DNA from 3 places in the Paenibacillus sp. MER 180 genome. Region 2 is predicted to be linked to each of the others. Evidence: predicted binding sites of a transcription regulator. Region 2 holds the regulator's gene; each other region holds the start of a gene.

Region 1 (6,440 bases), on a different contig from region 2:
GATGGCCCTCGTTTCAGGCTTCGTTGGGTCAAGCTCATAGCCCAATTGTTGTGCTTTGGATAGTACATTGCTCTGGCCTGCTAGTTCTGAGACGAGAATTCGCTGCTTGTTGCCAACCAGCTCAGGCACGATATGCTCGTAGGTACGGGCATCCTTCATAATCGCGGACACGTGGATTCCACCCTTGTGGGCGAAGGCTGCATTGCCGACATAAGGCTGATTCACAGGCATCGTGACGTTGGCAATTTCACTGATATAGCGTGCAGCAGGCGTCAACGATTGTAGTTGCTCTGCGTCAACACAAGAATAGCCCATCTTCAATTGAAGTGTTGGGATGATCGAGCACAAGTTGGCATTGCCGCATCTCTCGCCATATCCGTTAATGGTGCCCTGCACTTGGGTAACACCCGCCTCTACCGCAGCAAGTGTGTTCGCTACAGCAAGCTCACAATCATTATGAGTATGAATGCCGAGCTTCACTTGGACGTGATTGTGTACGTCACGAATAATACTGCCGATCTCGCCAGGAAGCGTTCCGCCATTCGTATCGCACATAACGACCCAATTAACTCCGGCTTCTTGCGCCTTGCGTAGTACAGCAAGCGCATATTCTGTATTGTTCTTGTATCCGTCGAAGAAGTGCTCAGCATCCAACATGACTTCAAGCCCTGCTCGCTTCAGATAGGCGATGGAATCATAGATCATAGCTAGGTTCTCATCCAGCGTAGTTTGCAGCGCAGTGTGTACGTGGAAGTCCCATGACTTCCCGACAAGCGTTGCGGCAGGAACGTTTGCTTCGATTATCCGATTAAGGTTCGAATCCTGTTCGGCCATTGAGTCTTTGCGGCGAGTGCTGCCGAATGCTGTTAGCTTCGCATTCCATGAATATGCCGCTACTCGTTTGAAAAATTCTATATCCTTGCCATTGCTGCCTGGAATGCCGCCTTCAATGTATGTGACGCCAAGCGCATCAAGTTTGCGCGCGATCTTGATCTTATCGTCTGCAGACAAGCTAATCCCTTCGCCTTGGGTGCCGTCGCGAAGTGTAGTGTCAAAAATAGAAATGACTTTCGACATTCTCGGAACCTCCTTCAGTTTTGCAAGGATGAATATGGAAATAACTATTTCCCTATTATAGCACTGCTTTTTTGCTTGTATAGACGTATTTTCATAAATGAATCACTGTTTTTTTTTCAACGGGAGTCTTGAATGAGGCTTGCAACCGATCAGAGATATCGGTAAGCTTAGGAATAAGGAAGAACAATTGTTCGAATAGATGAATTGATCGATTAACGAAGCTGTATATATTTTACAATTAAATTATGGATGAGAGGTATCATTAATATGTTAGGAAGGAGGACAGTGTATGAACGAGAACGAAACCTCGCGTGATAACATACAACAATATTATCCGACCAAGGGTCGCGTCATTCTGCATCTCGATATGAATGCCTTCTATTGCTCTGTACATGCCGCAGAGGAGCCGGAGAAGTATCAGGGGAAGCCAACAGCGGTTGCAGGAAGTATGGAATTGCGCAAGGGGATCATTGTTACTTGTTCTTATGCAGCTCGTAAGCTTGGTATTCGAACAGGAATGCATGTGAAGCAGGCGATGCGGCTATGTCCTCACTTGATTGTCATTCGTCCAGATTTTTATTTATATCGGAAGTACTCGAGAGCCTTTATAGACATTGCACGCAGCTATACCCCACTGGTGGAAGTGGTATCGATTGATGAGTGTTATATGGATATTACTGGATCCAAAATATTCGGAACACCGCTCGATATCGCGAACGAACTTCAGACACGAATCCGGGAAGAATTAAGTTTGCCTTGCTCTATAGGTGTCGCGCCTAATAAGCTGCTGGCGAAGATGGCCTCTGATATGAAGAAGCCAAACGGCATAACTATCCTTCGAATCCGAGATGTACCTCAGCAATTGTGGCATAGGCCATGCGGGGAGTTGTTCGGCATTGGGCGGAAGACTGCAGATAAGCTGTCACGGGCAGGAATACGAACCATCGGAGAGCTTGCTCATGCTGATGAGGGGCGACTTGTTTCTCTATTTGGCACACAGGGACATTGGATGAAGCAGGCGGCACATGGTTTGGACGACGGGCAGGTGAAGGCGGAACGCGAACAGAGCAAATCGATCGGTCATACGACCACTTTGCCTAGGGATGTGGAATCGAAGGAAGAAGTAAGAAGGGTTCTGCTGAACTTGGCTGATCAAGTTGCTCGTCGGATCAGGAAGCAGAAGTTGATGGCGCAAACGGTGCAGCTTACGATTCGTAACCCGGAAATGAAGACGATTACGAGGTCGAGCACGCTTCAAGGGCCGACAGATGATGCGGACATCTTACTGGATGAAGCATGGAAGCTCTATGAACGACATTGGACTTCAGGCAGCCCTATTCGACTGCTGGGGATTACGGGTCAAAATCTAGTAGCGAAGCAAGAGGCAGCCGTTCAGTTGGATCTGTTCGATTTTGAGCGGCAGCCGAAGCGGGAGCAATTGATAGAGACGATGGATCGGATTCGAGATAAATATGGAGAGAATGCGATTGTTACGTTAGGAATGATAGGGGATGATCCATCCTCGTTGCTTCGCAACCATCGTGTACGAGGGACTTCACTCCAGACGGATACGCTGCATGAATCAGGCGGCGAATAATAATTTCCAAATCATTTAAAAAAGTTGGAAATCGTTTGAATTCCAAGCTTGTTTGTATTATATTGATAACGGAGGAACCAAGAAGATCTGTAACATTACAGGAGGGAACTAACCAATGGCAAAATATACTTGGGTTGATAAAGACACATGCATCGCTTGTGGCGCATGTGGAGCTACTGCACCTGACATTTACGACTACGACGATGAAGGTATCGCAGAAGTTATTTATGAAGGTGACAACAACCAAGGGGTGACCGCTATCCCTGACGATCTGTTCGACGATTTGCAAGATGCTGCAGATGGCTGCCCAACAGATTCTATTAAGATTGCGGACGCACCATTTAACTAACCTACTGCAAGCAGTATACTCACATAGAGAGAGAATACCTACACGATCCCCGCGCCTCCCGCGGGGATTTTATTATATCTGCTCACCCCATCTAATTACTGCGTCAAAGCAAAAAAAATTCGCAAAATTCGACAAAATTCAACTTGAAATTGCCCATGTCATCGTATACGCTCATACAATATGATAGATTAAATATAGCAGAGTATATCAAACTGTAATTTTCAATATATGGGTACATGCCTTCAAATGAAGCAGGTGATATCGAAATGAATAAATTTGCCGTCCCGTCATTGGTCGTTATGATACTGACGATGGTTACGGTATATGGGTATAGTAATGGAACAGGCGGCGTGTTTCATATGGCAGAGCAGGCATTTCGTGATGCCTTGCGTACGAAGAGTATTGAAGAACGCCAACCAGATGATCGAATTAAGATGATTACGATTGATGAGCCTTCCTTGGCACAGATGGGCTCTTTCCCATGGCCACGATCCCATTATGCTGAATTAAGCGCGAAGCTGATGAAGGCTGGAGCTAGGGCGGTCATCATCGATATACTTATGCTAGATCCTTCCCAGAATGAGAGGGACGACCGAACCTTATCTGAGCAATTGAATACATACCCAACCATTTATTTACCCGTGCAAGTATCTCTTCTTCCCTTACAGGAACATGCGGATTCCCTTCGGGCGGAAAGTGTGGAACGGCCTCCATCCTCCATTCAAGTTGGTGAAAGTCAGCTTGGACATGTGAATGTACTGCCTGATGGAGATGGTGTTATCCGCAAAATCTGTCTTGGCATTCCGGATGAGCGGGGAAATATGATTCCCTCGATTGATATTTTAGCGGCGAATCAGCTTCTGCCGGAAAATGAACAGATTTCATGGGATGAGACAAGTGGAACATGGTATAGAGGAGCAAAGCGAATTCCAACTGATGATCGTGGGCAAGCTGCTTTTGATTATTTCTCTTCTATATATGGAAGCAGTGAGGAGGACGTGGACGGATATGACCGTCAGTCATTCGCTGATGTATGGAATGGCACGGTTGATCCTTCTTATTATAAGGATTCTGTCGTGCTAATAGGTCCATATGCTGCGTCTTTGAGCGACCGGCATATGACACCGCTTAGTCGATCCATGACATTGTATGGTGTTGAGATTCACGCGAATATGGTTCAATCCCTGGTAGAAGGCCGCTTCTATAAGGAAGCGCCAATTGCATGGAACGTTCTTGCCTTGTCCATTGGCATTGGTGCCGTAGTCTGGAGTGCATCGCGAATTCGGGGAATTCAAGGGGCGGCAGCTGCTATAGGCATCGTCTTGGTATTTACGCTGATATGGATTGGGATTTACGAGAGCGGCTCCGTCTTCATTCCTTACTTTACCGAATTGTGTGGAATGGGGGCTTCTTATATTCTCATTGTAGCTTACCGTGGTCGGGAGGAACGGAGAGCAAGACAGCATGTTGAAGATCTATTCGGCAGATATGTATCACCCTCCGTGGTAACGAAGCTGTTGGAATCACATGAGCCCGTTAAGGCAGGTGGGGTACGCACGGATATTACAGTGATGTTCATTGATGTTAGAGGATTTACCCCACTGTCAGAACGATTGGCACCAGAGTCAACGCTTCAGCTCTTGAATCAATATTTGCATCTGTGTGCTGACACGATATTTAAGCACAATGGGACATTAGATAAATTTATGGGTGATGGCGTTATGGCGATCTTCGGAGCTCCATATCACCTTGATAATCATGCGGATCATGCAGTGCGTGCCGCATTAGAGCTTCAGCGCTGTGCTGAGGAATTGCGTGCACGGCTAGCGGAAGGCATTGAGCTTAGTGATCGATTTGGGATCGGCATTGGCATTCAGAGTGGGGAAGCGATTGTGGGCAATGTTGGTTCAGAGAAGCTGCGCTTGGACTACACGGCGATTGGAGATAGCGTCAATGTGGCTTCTCGCTTAGAATCAAGGGCTTTGCCAGGGCAAATCGTGGTTGGGGAAGGTACGTACGTGCGAATATGCAATCGCTTCGACCTGGCAAAGATTGGACCCCTCCAATTAAAGGGGAAGTCCGAAGAAGTAATGGCATATGAAGTGTTATCAGAACGAGAATGAGTCAGAACGAAGGGGATCCGTCAGTATGTTCATGCTGACGTTGTCTGACACCTGAATTATATGTGATGTAAGGAGAGCATGGAGGAATGCAAATGAAACGCTTGTTGCAAAGCAGCCTCGCCTGTATGGTTGTATTTTTCACTCTATTTGGAACTGGATCATGGGGAACCGTGTACGGTGCAGAGGCTCCTGCCAAAGCTGTACGAGTAGGTGTTGTGAAGGAATGGAAGGGCAGTGTATACGTAACGAAGGCAGGAGGGGACAAGGCGATCCAAGTGTTCAAGAAGATGAGCATAAATCAAGGTGATCGTCTTCTCACGGGAGATAAATCACGGATTGTTATTCAATTGGCCGGTGGGGATAAAGATGATGAGCTGACCATCGGGGCGAGTGCAGATGTTAGTTTTACAGAACTAAAAAAGGACGGCGGTGTAAAAACACGCATCGGTGTATGGGCTGGCTCTGTATTTGCCAAGGTGAAGTCGATTGCGGGAACCGATGATCGGTTCGTCCTTGAGACGCCGACGACTGTTATGGCGGTGCGCGGAACACAATTTGGGGTTAAAGTGCATCCGTTCAATGGACTGACCCAGTTGTATGTTACAGCCGGTACGGTACGTACCGAGTACCCAATCAAGATAAGCAGCGATGCTGGTTCTCTTGACAATCGGCAAGGGACGAAGCTGGATTCAACATTCGGCAGAAGCAAGGTCGTAACGATAGGCCATCATGATGTATTTCCGGCACAGACTGCGGCGTTCTCGGAATCTGAGCAGGGCATTGGAATGAAATATGGATACGCGGATGCGATAACATTGCTGGATCAATGGGACATGGCCATTGTTCAGGCGATGATTGCGGGTGCGTCAGATGCAGAAGATGAGAATAAAGCGATGAGGACTCATTGGTTAGCGGAAAAGTGTGAAGCGGAACAAAAGCAGTTGCGCTCTTGTGATGCACTTCGATCGTATGGCTTGCTGCAGGGCATATACGGTGGGATTCTGCCGATTGGATCCATTCAGATGATCGGTGATATTTTGAACAGCGGCAAGAGTGAATCGATTCTGTTTGAGACTCGAGCAGCCCATAATGTGAGTGATTTTATTGCATATGTGGTCCGTACTGCGGTTGAACATGGCAAGCTGACCGAACAGGAGGCAAATCGGACTGGGCTGCCATGGAAAACAGCCAAGCTCATGTTGACAAAGGAGGAAGGTCAGCAGCAGTCTCTTATACGTAAGCATGTTGAAGAACAGGTTAAGCTGGGAGTGCTCCAAGACAATGTGTCTCTTCC
Region 2 (6,440 bases):
GCTTGGCTTCCGTGCTTGCCATCCCTATTATTCAAATCCCCATGTGGCTTATCGGAGCATGCTTTTTAATTTATTTAGGCTATGATTCCATCAAAAACTCGGATCAAGGCATTACATTGGCTGGCGATAAACCGAATGCATCATTTTTCAGTTCCTACCGAAATGGACTGCTCGTCGCTATATCGCCAGGTAATCTTGTGTTTTGGATTTCCGTTTTTGGTGCGGTGCTATCTGATTCGTATGATACGACACAACCGGCAAAATTTCTAATCGTAGGTGCAGGAATATTAGCTGGTATCCTCCTCCATGATGTTGGGTTGCTTGCCATTGTGGCTGTCACGAGAAGAGCCATGAGCCGGACTATGATTAAGCGGATGTCTATTATCGCAGGACTGATTTTATTTGGGTTCGCGGGGTATTTCTTATATGAGTTTTTAGTAGCAATTCAAGGAATACTGTAACAAAACCTAGAGCTGTTAGGGTTCTAGGTTTTTTGCTTTTGTATTTAAAAGGTTGTGTTTTACTTCTGAAATGTCGACTCATTGAAGTGAGTATGACTATTTCTCTTGAAGTGTCCTCCTTTTACATGCTTCAGATGGGCGACGATCATGAAGGAAACGATGACAAGCAAAAACCATGAGCTGAATTTTCCCCACTTTACGAGATTCCAGCCGTTCGTCTGATGTGGATAATACCATGCGCCCAAGAAAGTCCCGATGTTTTCAGCCACCCATATAAAAAATCCGATTAAGACGAACGACAGAACAATCGGCATTCTTCGTGTCACGCCTAATACGGTATATTCCACGTAGGTTCTAAAGAAGATGACGAATAGCAAAATCATCAAAACCCAACGCAAATCGTAAATGAAGTGATGAGTCATGAAGTTGAAGTAAATCGCCGCACCTAGCGGAATCGTTAACCAAGCAGAAGGGTATCGATTTACCTTGACCTGCAGTCGTCGCCACGCTTGACATAAGTAACTTGCCACACTTGCGTACATAAATCCGCTATATAGAGGAACACCCAGTATTTTAGACCAACCGTCTTCCGGATAGCCCCATGATCCCATGTGGATTTTAAATATTTCAAGTGCAAGACCGATGAAATGGAACATACAGATTACTTTACATTCATCCATTGTTTCTATCCCAAACCGGATCATTAGAAACTGCGCCAAGATACAAACAAGCAATAGGAAATCATAGCGATGCATGAATGGAATGTCAATGACCTTCGTGAGTGCCAACATCGCGAAAATATAAGCGGGGAACAAGCAGGACATTGCCTGCTGCCAGCCAAAATTGAGGAATGATTTTAGTTTGAAAAAGTTATTCATAGTTATCTCCTACCTTGTGTTCGTGAGAAATGAATTTTGAACAGCTATACGAGGTGTATCATTAGGTATTATCCTATTCAAATACATGCTTTTAGTCAATAAAAAATTATTGTTATACAATAAATATTTATTGCTAAAGTTGATGTGTGTATATATTCGATGTGGTATAAATCTCTCGAAAACAGGGTTCATAAGAGTGAACAGTGGTGGTGAAGTTGTTTCGATGAGGATAAGGAGAGGAAGTCGAATTTTATGAATAGAAAAGAGCGTTAATTTTAACTTCCAACTTAATAGGCCAAATATGGATGCAAACAGAAGTGTTCCGTATTGGGTTATCGTTATGCCCGGTCTTGTTCATAAGGCCACTCCTGCAAAAGAAAGGTACTGCTTCTTTTCTAGATGAGATTGTTCAGGTACTGTTCAGTAAATGATATGAAATAATGAGAAAGCAAAATGCCCCGCTCCCTTCATGAAAAGAAGAGAACGAGGCATCAATGTAATGTCTTAATGAAAATCACGGAACAAACCAATAACTTTGCCCAGAATCGTTACATGCTGTAAGCGAATCGGTTCATAGGTTGGATTCTCAGGCTGCAAGCGGATATGATCCTTCTCACGATAGAAAGTCTTAACCGTTGCTTCATCTTCTTCAGTCATGGCTACCACGATATCACCGTTGTTCGCAGTCTGCTGCTGACGCACGATGACAAAGTCGCCATTATGTATACCAGCCTCAATCATGCTATTACCCATGACCGACAACATGAATACATTCTCGTCATCTCCCACCATATGCATAGGAAGAGGGAAGTAATCTTCAATATTCTCTGTTGCGGTAATTGGCTCGCCTGCAGTTACTTTCCCAACGACCGGCACGCGTGCGAAGGAGCGAGAGAAGTCTGTTGAACGTTCAGATTGATCATGGCTAAGCAGTTCAATAGCACGAGGCTTCGTAGGGTCACGTCGAATGAATCCCTTCTTCTCGAGTCGATCAAGATGACCGTGAACAGTGGAACTGGATGCTAGACCAACGGCTTCGCCTATTTCACGAACAGAAGGCGGATAACCTTTAGCTCGAACTTCATCACGTATAAAATCAAGGATAGCTTGTTGACGACTTGATATTTTAGACAAGGGTATCAACTCCAATGAATACTCTTTTGACAAAATTATACCACAGAACCTCCGTTCGTACAAACATAAGTTCTAAAGATTCTGCAGAAAAAGATTGTGAGAAGTTCGTAAATTACGAGAGAGAAACAAGAGAAAGTTAAATGAGGTTAAATGCTTATTTTTCGATAATATAAAGAGGGGAACGAACGTTCTAAAAAAATATTGACTCAAACGTGTGTTCGTGTTAGATTAAATTATACAAGATAACAGAACAAGTGTTTGGGAGATGAGTCATTTATGATGTATACAACATATCGTTCAATCTATAAGGTGTCGACAACAGCTTCACAACCTATTCAGAAGAAGCGTTTGTTTCCTTTACGTGTTCGATTCATCATGAGCCTGATTGTATTGTTGTTCATTACTTGTGGAAGCATTGTTCAAGCGCTTGGCATGGATGAAAGCCAAACGGAAATTGTAAATGGAGCTGCTGTGGAGCGCGTACTTGTTCAGCCTGGAGATACACTCTGGGGGATTGCATCCTCTTATAAACCAGAACATACGGATACGCGTCAGTTTATATATGAAATCGTTGAGATGAATCAATTGAAAGGTGATATCTTACCGGCAGGAGAAGTATTGCTCGTTCCGATCCGATGAGTCGGGGTCATTGTCGAATTTACGGTTGAGAAGCTTTGCATTCCTATACATAAGAGCAGACGGTTGGAGGCCCGAAGAGGCCTCTTTTTTGCGATATAAAAGCTTTCTTGCTGCTTGCTTGACAAGCTGTTACCTCCATGTCAAAGTAGAACATATGCTTACACACATGGAGGTACCTGATGAATATCGACAAGCTTATTGCACGAATTAATGAATTGGCCCGCAAACATAAGACAGTGGGGCTGAACGATGAGGAAATGGAAGAACGCGCGAAACTGCGCGAGGAATATTTGGTTCTATTCCGCAAGCAGGTACGCAATCAATTAGACACTATTCGCTATGTAGAAGATGAAGAAGGAACAGATAACTCTGGATCGAACGGGATCGTTCATTAAATGAACCTTCATCGATAACGATGGATTCACATTATTCGTTTACTATACAGGGGGTTGCGAATTCATGTCTCGCAGTTGGGAACGTAAAGTCCGTCAAAATAGTGAAAAGTTAAACAAACAGCGAATGAAGCAAGGCAAACCGACGTTCGCTGCTGGCAAGCCTGCGCACGAAGAGTTTAAAGGACGCAGCTTCATTATGCCAATCGCTTTAATCGCCTTCGCCATTATGTATGGATTGTTGGGCGGTATCATTACGGACAATCAATATCCAACTCTATATTGGATCACAATCGTGTGTTACGTCGGATTGGGGATTATATTATTTCTGAGAAGACCATTTCTTCGTGTTGGAGCAGGTGAGGTATCTACGATTCGCTGGAATCGTCTCCGTACTCTGTCTGCAAAGGATATGAAGAAAATTGCGATCCAACCTGGTTATGTTGTTATTGAACACACGGGGAAAGGTGCGAATTGGATTTTCTCGCGAGTGCTGAATCGTTATGATACGAATGCAATGGGGGAACGTCTTCGTTCCTTCGCAAATCAACATAAGATTGAATTCGAAGATACATCGAAGAAAGACTCGAAAAAATAGAGAAATCCGATATAGAGGATTCGTTATCATTGTCGCTGTGATGGGAGAGATGAAACTTGGCTATTCGTGCTGTACTGTTCGACCTGGATGATACTTTGTTATGGGATGAGCGTTGTGTTGAGGAAGCTTTTGCTGCAACTTGTAAATACGCGCAAGATAAGACTGGGGTCAATGTAGAACAATTGGAAGCATTCGTTCGTCAAGCTGCTCGTGAATTGTTTGCCTCTTATGAGACTTATCCTTTCACACAGAATATTGGGATTAATCCCTTTGAAGCGCTGTGGGGGAGATTCGCAGAGGGAGAACATCCTGAATTTCGATTGTTGGAACAGCTTGCGCCGATGTATCGACAATCTGCATGGACACAAGGTCTTCAAGCCGCTGGTCAACCTGATGATGCATTAGGTGCCGAGCTGGCGGAGCGATTTATGAGTGAACGTCGTTCTCGTTCGTATGTGTACGATGAGACTTATGAGGTGCTGCGACAATTGATTGCGCAATATCCACTATTGTTGTTAACGAACGGATCGCCTGATTTGCAGCAGGAGAAGCTGAATGGAGAGCGTGAGCTTCTATCCTATTTCGATCATATCGTTATCTCTGGACATCATCCACAAGGGAAGCCTGATCCAGAGCTGTTCAAGCACACGATGTCATTGCTCGGCATCGAACCGCATGAAGGGATCATGATTGGCGACAAATTAACGACGGATATTCTAGGCGCGCAGAATGTTGGCATGCATCATGCATGGCTGAACCGCAAAGGCGTTGAATTGTCTGGCAATATTCACCCTGAATATACGATTGCAAGCTTGCGTGAAATTGAGCAAATTATTGATGAGATAAATTCGAAGGAATCATAAATCGGCGGGGATGTAATTACTTACTCCGCGTGTATGACAAAGAGGCCTGTGGGATCACAGGCCTTTTTGATATACGGTAATCTTCGCGAGGTGTCGGCAAGATTAGTGTGAGTACCTTAATTTGATTACCCTCCACATGAAACTACAAGGGTGAATGTGACAAATGTCATAGGATCGTCACACAATGTTGCTCATTATAGCCCAATGGAGTCATGAGGAATTGGAGAATGCTGTCTATAATGTGATACGATAAATCTAGGATACAGTTGAGGAGTGAACGACGATTATGTTCAACAATAAGAGTAAATTAATCGTACTAACAATGGCAATAGGAGCAATGCTATTAGCCGGTTGTGGAAATAGCTCGTCAGCAGGTGGCGGTCATGAAGGACATGCAGGTCATGGCTCCAGTGATAAACAGGACAGCAAAAATGAGATGTCAGCAATGATTAAGGTAAACTTGCAAGTGCCGGAAGAAGTCAAAATCAATGAAGCTGTCACCATCTCTGCACAGGTCACACAAGAAGAGAAAGCGGTAGATGATGCAGATAAAGTAGAGTTCGAGTTGTGGCTGGATGGGGCTGACCACGAGAAGATTGAGGGGAAGCTCACGAAAGATGGCACGTATCAGATTGAGAAAACGTTTGATAAGGCTGGTACCTACACGGTCATTTCTCATGTGACTGCTCGTGACATGCACTCGATGCCGAAGAAGCAATTTACTGTAAAATAAGAATCTAAATACATAACAAGAATTTATGCGAAGAAGGGGCAGCCTCAGAAGATCCAAATCGGGATCTTGTGGGGCTGCCCCTCTTAATATCAGTAATGGGACGTTTTTTATCGATTATGATTCCGATGATTCAGGAATTACGCCTGTTGGAAAGTAGGATCCGAATACGGATGCGCGATCCATCCTTCTGTTTCAATGAAGAGTCGAACTGCAACAATTTGACGATTATCCATCAGAGTGAAGTAGTGCGGCTTTTCTTCAGGGACGGAAATTACATCCCCAGCTTCCAATTCAACATCCATATAACCGATGTCGTCGCTTCCCTTAATTATGAAAATACCATTTCCGGCCGTAATAGCTCTTACTTCGTCTTCTGTGTGCGTGTGAACCTGTTCAAATTTCTTTAGCAGCTCTTCGATATTGGGAGTAGCGTCTGATAAAGAAATCAAATCCCACGTACGATAGCCCCGTCTTTCAGCCAAATCACGGATTTCTCCTTCATACGTGTCTAAAATGGCTTGCTTCTCTTCATCGGATAGTACGTACTTATCACGCAAAGATGGGGCAAGTTTGTTCGGATCCCAGTGTTCATACAGCACTCCTTGCGCTGATAGGAAAGAACGAACATTTTCTTCGCCAATTATGATTTCGTTCGTGTTTCGGATACGTACCTGTGCCATTTGCAAAATCCCCCGTTTCCCAATGCGATTTATTTATTTAATTATAGTACAGAGGAAATGTT
Region 3 (6,440 bases), on a different contig from region 2:
TCCCCTCCTGTCCATCAAGTTATTTGCCGCCTGACGACACACTGCTAAATCTGCCATGGCCAAGGCGTGGTAGCCCATGTAAATGGACAGCCCGAATAAGAATGGCCGAAGTTCATAAGCGGGCCATACTGCTCTTGGAACTGATGGGCAACCTTCATTCGCTCACTGACGTAGTAATTGAACTGCTGAATCGCCTGCAGATCTCCAGGATGAGTGTCCAAGTACAGATTCAGCTCCAATAATACGAAGTCGATTACTTGCAGCTGTTCCAAGCTTCTGCGGTATTCCTCGGTTTGATAAGGATGTACACTCATCGTCAAGCTTCTTCCTCCCCTCGCTGGTTTCTGCGGGAATGGTACGGGCTGTATAGGGCAGGCCATAAGGTTCCACAGCGTAGTGCCTGCGCAGGTGGGAACTGTGGGAGATTAGGCGGCTGGAACGTGATGAATTGGTTGATGGGTACAACAAAGACGGAATAAGGCAGTGGCGGACAGGGGTCACACGGACTTCGGAACGGGAAATATACACGCTCCTGCGGCACAGCCTGTTCCGTCGGACAACAGCCGCTTCTCTCTTGCTGTCCAACCGGAGGCAGATCTTCTGAAGCTAAATTTCGCTGTAATTCGTGTTCCATGACACTCTTTACTCCTCCTTGCATTCATGTTCGCATTTACTCGATCTCTTACTTGTATGTGAGAGTAGGAATGTCCCATGTACATAATTTAAGCCAAGATGTGACAGATCTGATTTTCTGTACACCTTGGCTTTATTGGCGCTATAGGATTGAATGTCAAATAATAAAGAACGAGTGTTGAGCTCCGTTTCTGTCGCTTACGATACGATCTCTCTGTTGGTGATGCCGTATATCGCTTGCTGTTCGCCAAATCTTTGCACCGTATCCCGGAAGCTCATGCCGATTCGTTCCAAGAGCCTGCATGAGGCCTTGTTCGCAGCTTGTGTTTCGGCGATCACTTCAGGCAATCCTAGTTCGCGAAATGCGTAATCAATCACTGCTGTAACTGTCTCTGCCGCATATCCAGAGCCCCACCATTCAGGCAGCAGCTCATAAGATACCTCCGTACTGACGCCATCATGGTGCGTATCTAGAGAAATCAACCCGATAAACGCATTCGTTTGCTTTTCTCTAATGATCCAGAACGGGGTTCCTTCCTGAGAAGCAAGCATTCTGCGGAAGCTGCCTGTAATCGCCTCTTCCTCTGTCCATGCCCCGCCCAGATATTTGCGTACCTCCTCGTTCACATACAGCCGTCTTACGTTATCATAGTCACTTGCTTGCAGCTTGGTAAGTGTACAACGTTTCGTCTCAAGCAACATATAGCCCTCCGATATGATTACAGGATTCAAAATGATCCTTCTATTAAAGCACACTTGGGTGGCATTTGAAATCCCATCCTATATCTGACCCTGACGAAGAAGCCGATTTACCGTTTCCCGCCGCACACCAATAAATTGGCCGATTTCTTCTTGTGTCAATAATTCGGTAATAGGCATCGTATCCGCATAGCTTCTCAGCCATGCTGACAACAGCTCTAGTCGTTCACTCGGTGTCCCGATAGTCAAATGATCAATGCGCTGCTGCATGAAACGCAGCTTATCTTGAAGCAGCTTCGCAACATCCAGCGCCTTGTCCGGCTGCTGCCGCAAGCCTTCATACCACTCCTCAGCCGGAATCCGTTCCACGACCGTCTTAACCATCGCGATCGCTGTTCCGTGACATTCCTTCGGCGTGATTAAGGAATGATGCGGGACGATTTCGCCCGTGTATACGAGGTTGAACAAAATAATATTGCCGTTCTCATGCAGGCGTGTAACCTTGCACAGCCCGCTTATAATGCGGTACAAATACGTTCCTGGATCTCCTTGTCGAAATAAAACTTCTCCCCGATGCAGTGTCATAATCATTTTTGGCTGCCCCCCTAATTGCCGTTCCGTCTATGAATGCTGCCGCATTCGCACGTATGTTGTACCTATTGTACCGATTTCTCACCCTTTTGACCACGTTTGGTTGTTGAAATACGAATATTTGTTCGGTATTATGGATATAATGAGAACAAGAGTTCTCTATCTGCTCTTTTTAAATAGATATCTCATGCCTCACACGACATGAGGCCATGCATATGGCATACACGCGATATATACAAGGAGGAAGAACGCGCATGGGTACACCATTCGCATCGAACGGCTCTCCCCCCCACAACGGAGAAGATGCCTACATTGTCAAGCAATATATTATTCAAACGCTAATCTTGGATGTGCTGGAACGTGACATTGAACGGATTGGAGCCTCTAATTTGAAGATGTCCGACATTTACACACAATGTCTAAGACAAGCACAAGATAATGCTTCTCTCAATCTGTACCGCCTGCGCAAACAGTTTCGCAACCGCGGCATTAAAGTATATGAGGAGGAACGGCTTGAACATGGGATTCGTGTCCAATACGTATGCCGAGGCTATCAACATTCGTTCTACATGCTGCGCGGCTTAATTCGTGCAGAGGTGAAGAACCGCATGCAGGCTTACTTGAACATTGCCGCCTCCCAAGCTTCGAATCCAGCCACAAGTATGGGCAGTCCCCTTACTCGGCACCAATAGGTTTACAGCCCATATTCACCGCTGCCTCATCTTATCCAATTCCTCAGAACAATGCCCCTTAACAAGGACGGAGCAGCCGCTCTTCTGATGCTTGCTAAGGGGCATTTCTGATCTCACGTGCTTGCCCAGCATCGTCAATGAGACAGCCCGCAGAATTCACTGCATCCCCGAACTTTCGATTGTTGGAGTCTATTCTCTATTAACGCTGTGGATGAATACACAATGGAAAAGATAAAAAGCCTGTTGAGGATTTCTCAACAGGCTAACCAGTCCCGAGTTGGGGAAATTGGCATTCTTCGTTATGGCTTTGTCATACTTAGAAGTCAAACACCGAGGCGTTCTCAATGCTGCTCTCTTTCTTTTTCTCTTGACTCGATTAATATCGCGGCTCTATTTCAACTAAGTTGCTTAATTTAGTAGTAAGTCTATCCGTGTATCGAGCTAACCTTCTGCTTATCTCCATCTTCATGTACTCTTTCGTTATATGAAAGCTATCCTCATAGCCATGGTACGCATAGTGTAATATCATTGTACTATCATGCTTCTCTTCATCTACAATACGAATTTCTTTTTTCAACATCTCCTGTCTTCTTTTGGACAGGTCGGTAGAGATATCATTTGCAAGGATTTGAGCAGCCTTGGTATACAGAGATTTCAATGTCTCAGAGGATCCCTTCATTTCGTGAATTTTCTTAGTTACCATCGTACACATCACCGAAAGTAGAACATAATCGCGCATTAATTCAATATCTTCCCTCTTTGGCTGGTTTAACTCCCCGCTTGACGTATCACTATGCCTTCTCAACAGAGCCTCCCGATGTTGCGGTAACATCATCCGGCTGGACTCCCAAAGACCATTCTTCTCGAGCTTTTTACTCATTTATAATGCCCCCCGATTTTCAGGGATCTCTCTACCGCTTGACCTGCATAGGTAAGAGAAGAAGCTCTGATAATTGCCGCATTGCCATATCGATCCTTAATCATATCCGTCACCTTATCCAGCGCTCTAGCTCTGACTTGATCTTCAAAGAGCGTTAGTTGATACTGCTGGTCATCTTCCAATGTGCTTAGCATAACACCTACACGACGTACAGGCATTCGATCCCAATATTGATAAAAAATTCGCTTGACCATATCAAATACTTTATTTGTATGATTCGTCGGATCCGGCATTTTCATTTGGCGTGAGAATCCTGTGGGCGCTTCATACGGGCTGCACATGCAGCTTACGGTTACGACCCAGCCCATATACCCTTTTATCCGACAATCTCGGCAGACTTCCTCCGTCAACTCCAACAGGATAGTATCGATCTCCGTAGAATGCACATAATCCCTGGGCAGGGTCATCATGTGACCAATCGATTTGGGAGGTGTTTGAAATGTACCCGGTGTTACCGGACTATCATCCAAGCCGTTCGCAGTTCGCCACATCACCTCGGCATGAATATCCGACTGTTTGCCGAATCGAGCTCGAAATTTATTTTTGAGCTGGGGCAATGGAGTTCTCGCAATATCCCCAATCGTAACGATCCCTAGTTTCGCAAAATGCTTGCACATTCGAGATCCAACACCGAACATTTTATGAACGGGCTCTTTCCACAGCATGGTGGGAACGTCGGATGGATGCAAAGTAAAAATACCGCTTTTATTTTTTTTGGCCCAAATATCCGTTGCCGTCTTAGCCAATATTTTATTGGTACCGATCCCGATTCGAATCCGCACCCCTGTCTGGAGCATTACCCGTTTCTGGATTTCCTTCGCAATGGTGATTGGATCACCAAAAATGGATTGACTGGCTGTCACATCCAAAAATTGTTCGTCAATACTAAACACTTCAACCAAATCCGTAAACTCTTCATAAATCTGAGTAATCATCAATGAAACATCGATATAATGCTGCATACGAGGACGCATAATGATGAGATCGGGGCATTTCTTGAGTGCTTCACCCAACCGTTCGGCTGACGTCACACCAAAACTTTTAGCGATCGGGCACGCGGCCAGAATAATCCCTGAACGACGTGTAGGGTCACCAGCTACTGCTACTGCTTTATTTTGATATTCTGGATGATCTGCTTTTTCTACACTTGCGTAGAAGCTTTCGCAATCGGCCAAAAATATTACCCTTTCCCTTTTCTGACTCACACTAAAGCCCTCCAATAGTTATAAATCATATTACATACACAATCACATACACATACACAACCACAAAATAAGAACGTATATTCCTATTGTATGCCGAACATACATTCGTTATGCAAGTAATAGGCTGCCCGCCATATCCAAATGCTGTTCATCCATACGGGGCTGAACAACAATAAGGTCTGCACATTTACTAATGGCTTAGCCAAGCCGAGCCGCTGTATGACACCATGCTTCTTAGTTGTAGGGCAAGCTGCCAGTGCGATGCCAGCACGACGAGCAGGATCGCCTACTACTAGCAGACGATCCTTGTATTCAGGGTGTGAAACCTTCCCCACACTCGCATAGAACGATTGACAATCTGCCAACATAATAACTCGTTCTCATGATTTATTCGGTTTGCCATCCATACACCCTTCACCCCACTGAGAACGTTTGTTCTTATATACTCAGAATACCGAACGTACATTCTCTTTTCAACAGGGAGATTTTGAAAATTCGGATCGAATGGCGTCGAGCAGGTGAGGATCTACTGCGGATTGCGTATAAATCCAAATTCACGCTGAATGTATGTAAAGTTTAAGTCGTTGCATGTGACTGAGGGATCACCTCACGGGAAGGAAGAGAATGTGATATGATGAGATCACCATAGGATAGAACGGACAAGAGAGGAAGACGTAACGTGTGTGGACGATATACATTAACCGTAACCATTGAACAGCTAATGGCGCACTATCTGCTTGATTCAGGAGCCCTCGTGCCCTTCCATGAGCCGCGCTACAATATTGCGCCGAGCCAGCAAGTACCTGCCCTGATTCATGATGGTACGAAGCTGCGGCTTGGACCGCTTAAGTGGGGCCTCATTCCAGCTTGGGCGAAGGACGAGAAGTTCGCTGCACGAACAATTAATGCGCGCGCCGAAACCGTTCGGGACAAGCCCGCCTTCCGCCTCCCATTCCAGCGGAAGCGGTGCATTATACCAGCAGACAGCTTCTATGAATGGAAACGAAATCCAGATGGAAAGAAGCAGCCTATGCGTATTAGACGCACTGATGGCGGTATTTTCAATATGGCAGGATTATATGACACATGGGTCAATCCCAATGGGGAGAAGATCAGCACCTGCACGATCATCACGACGACTCCGAACGAGCTGATGGAGCCGATTCATGATCGAATGCCGGTTATTTTACCAGAGGATCAGCTGTCATTCTGGCTTGATCGCCGAATGACCGACACTGGGAAGCTTCAATCCGTTCTCCTTCCCTATCCGTCTAAGCTAATGGAGGTCTACCCTGTCAGCGCTAAGGTGGGGAATACACGAGTGGACGATCCCTCCTGTATCGAGCAGATAAGCGAGCAGCACCAAGAGGAGACACCAGACAGCGTCCCCCCTACCTTATTTACGCTATAAACCTATCGCTAGCATATAGCAGTATCACGCCATGCTCCTTCATCTCGCAATCGCGCACCTTAGAGCATCCGATACTCCGATGCTAATTCAATACGAGGCTGATGGAGTTCCCCGGAGAAATTCCGCCAGGCGTCCCCGCTGCAGAGCATGGTGACGGAAGTGCATATCCACAAGCAAGTACCATTCCATCGCACTCAAGTAGCCGAAGCCTGGATGCATCGTTCTATGATGCTCTGGAATCGAGGCAATAACAGGTTCAAGCTCGTTCA

The links. The regulator LexA, encoded in region 2, represses DNA repair genes until DNA is damaged. The targets are predictions, from matches to a motif close to CGAACATATGTTCG.
Region 1: the regulator LexA is predicted to act here: its motif matches at 1,258-1,271, upstream of M3661_RS15125 (DNA polymerase IV).
Region 3: the regulator LexA is predicted to act here: its motif matches at 2,038-2,051, upstream of M3661_RS04980 (YhjD family protein).

What each region holds. Positions count from the first base shown of each region.
Region 1 covers NZ_JAMAVT010000008.1:179,691-186,130, reverse strand. The annotation lists gene cimA (citramalate synthase) at 1-1,077, opposite strand, end outside; gene M3661_RS15125 (DNA polymerase IV) at 1,367-2,674, shown strand; gene M3661_RS15120 (ferredoxin) at 2,790-3,023, shown strand; gene M3661_RS15115 (CHASE2 domain-containing protein) at 3,290-5,146, shown strand; gene M3661_RS15110 (FecR family protein) at 5,239-6,440, shown strand, end outside.
Region 2 covers NZ_JAMAVT010000006.1:6,895-13,334, forward strand. The annotation lists gene M3661_RS11440 (LysE family translocator) at 1-461, shown strand, start outside; gene M3661_RS11445 (DUF817 domain-containing protein) at 521-1,339, opposite strand; gene lexA (transcriptional repressor LexA) at 1,844-2,473, opposite strand; gene M3661_RS11455 (LysM peptidoglycan-binding domain-containing protein) at 2,750-3,112, shown strand; gene M3661_RS11460 (DUF896 domain-containing protein) at 3,292-3,507, shown strand; gene M3661_RS11465 (hypothetical protein) at 3,572-4,102, shown strand; gene M3661_RS11470 (HAD family hydrolase) at 4,159-4,965, shown strand; gene M3661_RS11475 (FixH family protein) at 5,252-5,698, shown strand; gene M3661_RS11480 (1,2-dihydroxy-3-keto-5-methylthiopentene dioxygenase) at 5,836-6,378, opposite strand.
Region 3 covers NZ_JAMAVT010000002.1:505,785-512,224, reverse strand. The annotation lists gene M3661_RS05000 (spore coat protein CotJB) at 45-314, opposite strand; gene M3661_RS04995 (spore coat associated protein CotJA) at 317-634, opposite strand; gene M3661_RS04990 (GNAT family N-acetyltransferase) at 832-1,365, opposite strand; gene M3661_RS04985 (Crp/Fnr family transcriptional regulator) at 1,414-1,923, opposite strand; gene M3661_RS04980 (YhjD family protein) at 2,178-2,615, shown strand; gene M3661_RS04975 (YhjD family protein) at 2,992-3,495, opposite strand; gene M3661_RS04970 (DNA polymerase IV) at 3,492-4,760, opposite strand; partial or broken gene M3661_RS04965 (Y-family DNA polymerase) at 4,875-5,128, opposite strand; gene M3661_RS04960 (SOS response-associated peptidase) at 5,440-6,171, shown strand; gene M3661_RS04955 (DinB family protein) at 6,259-6,440, opposite strand, start outside.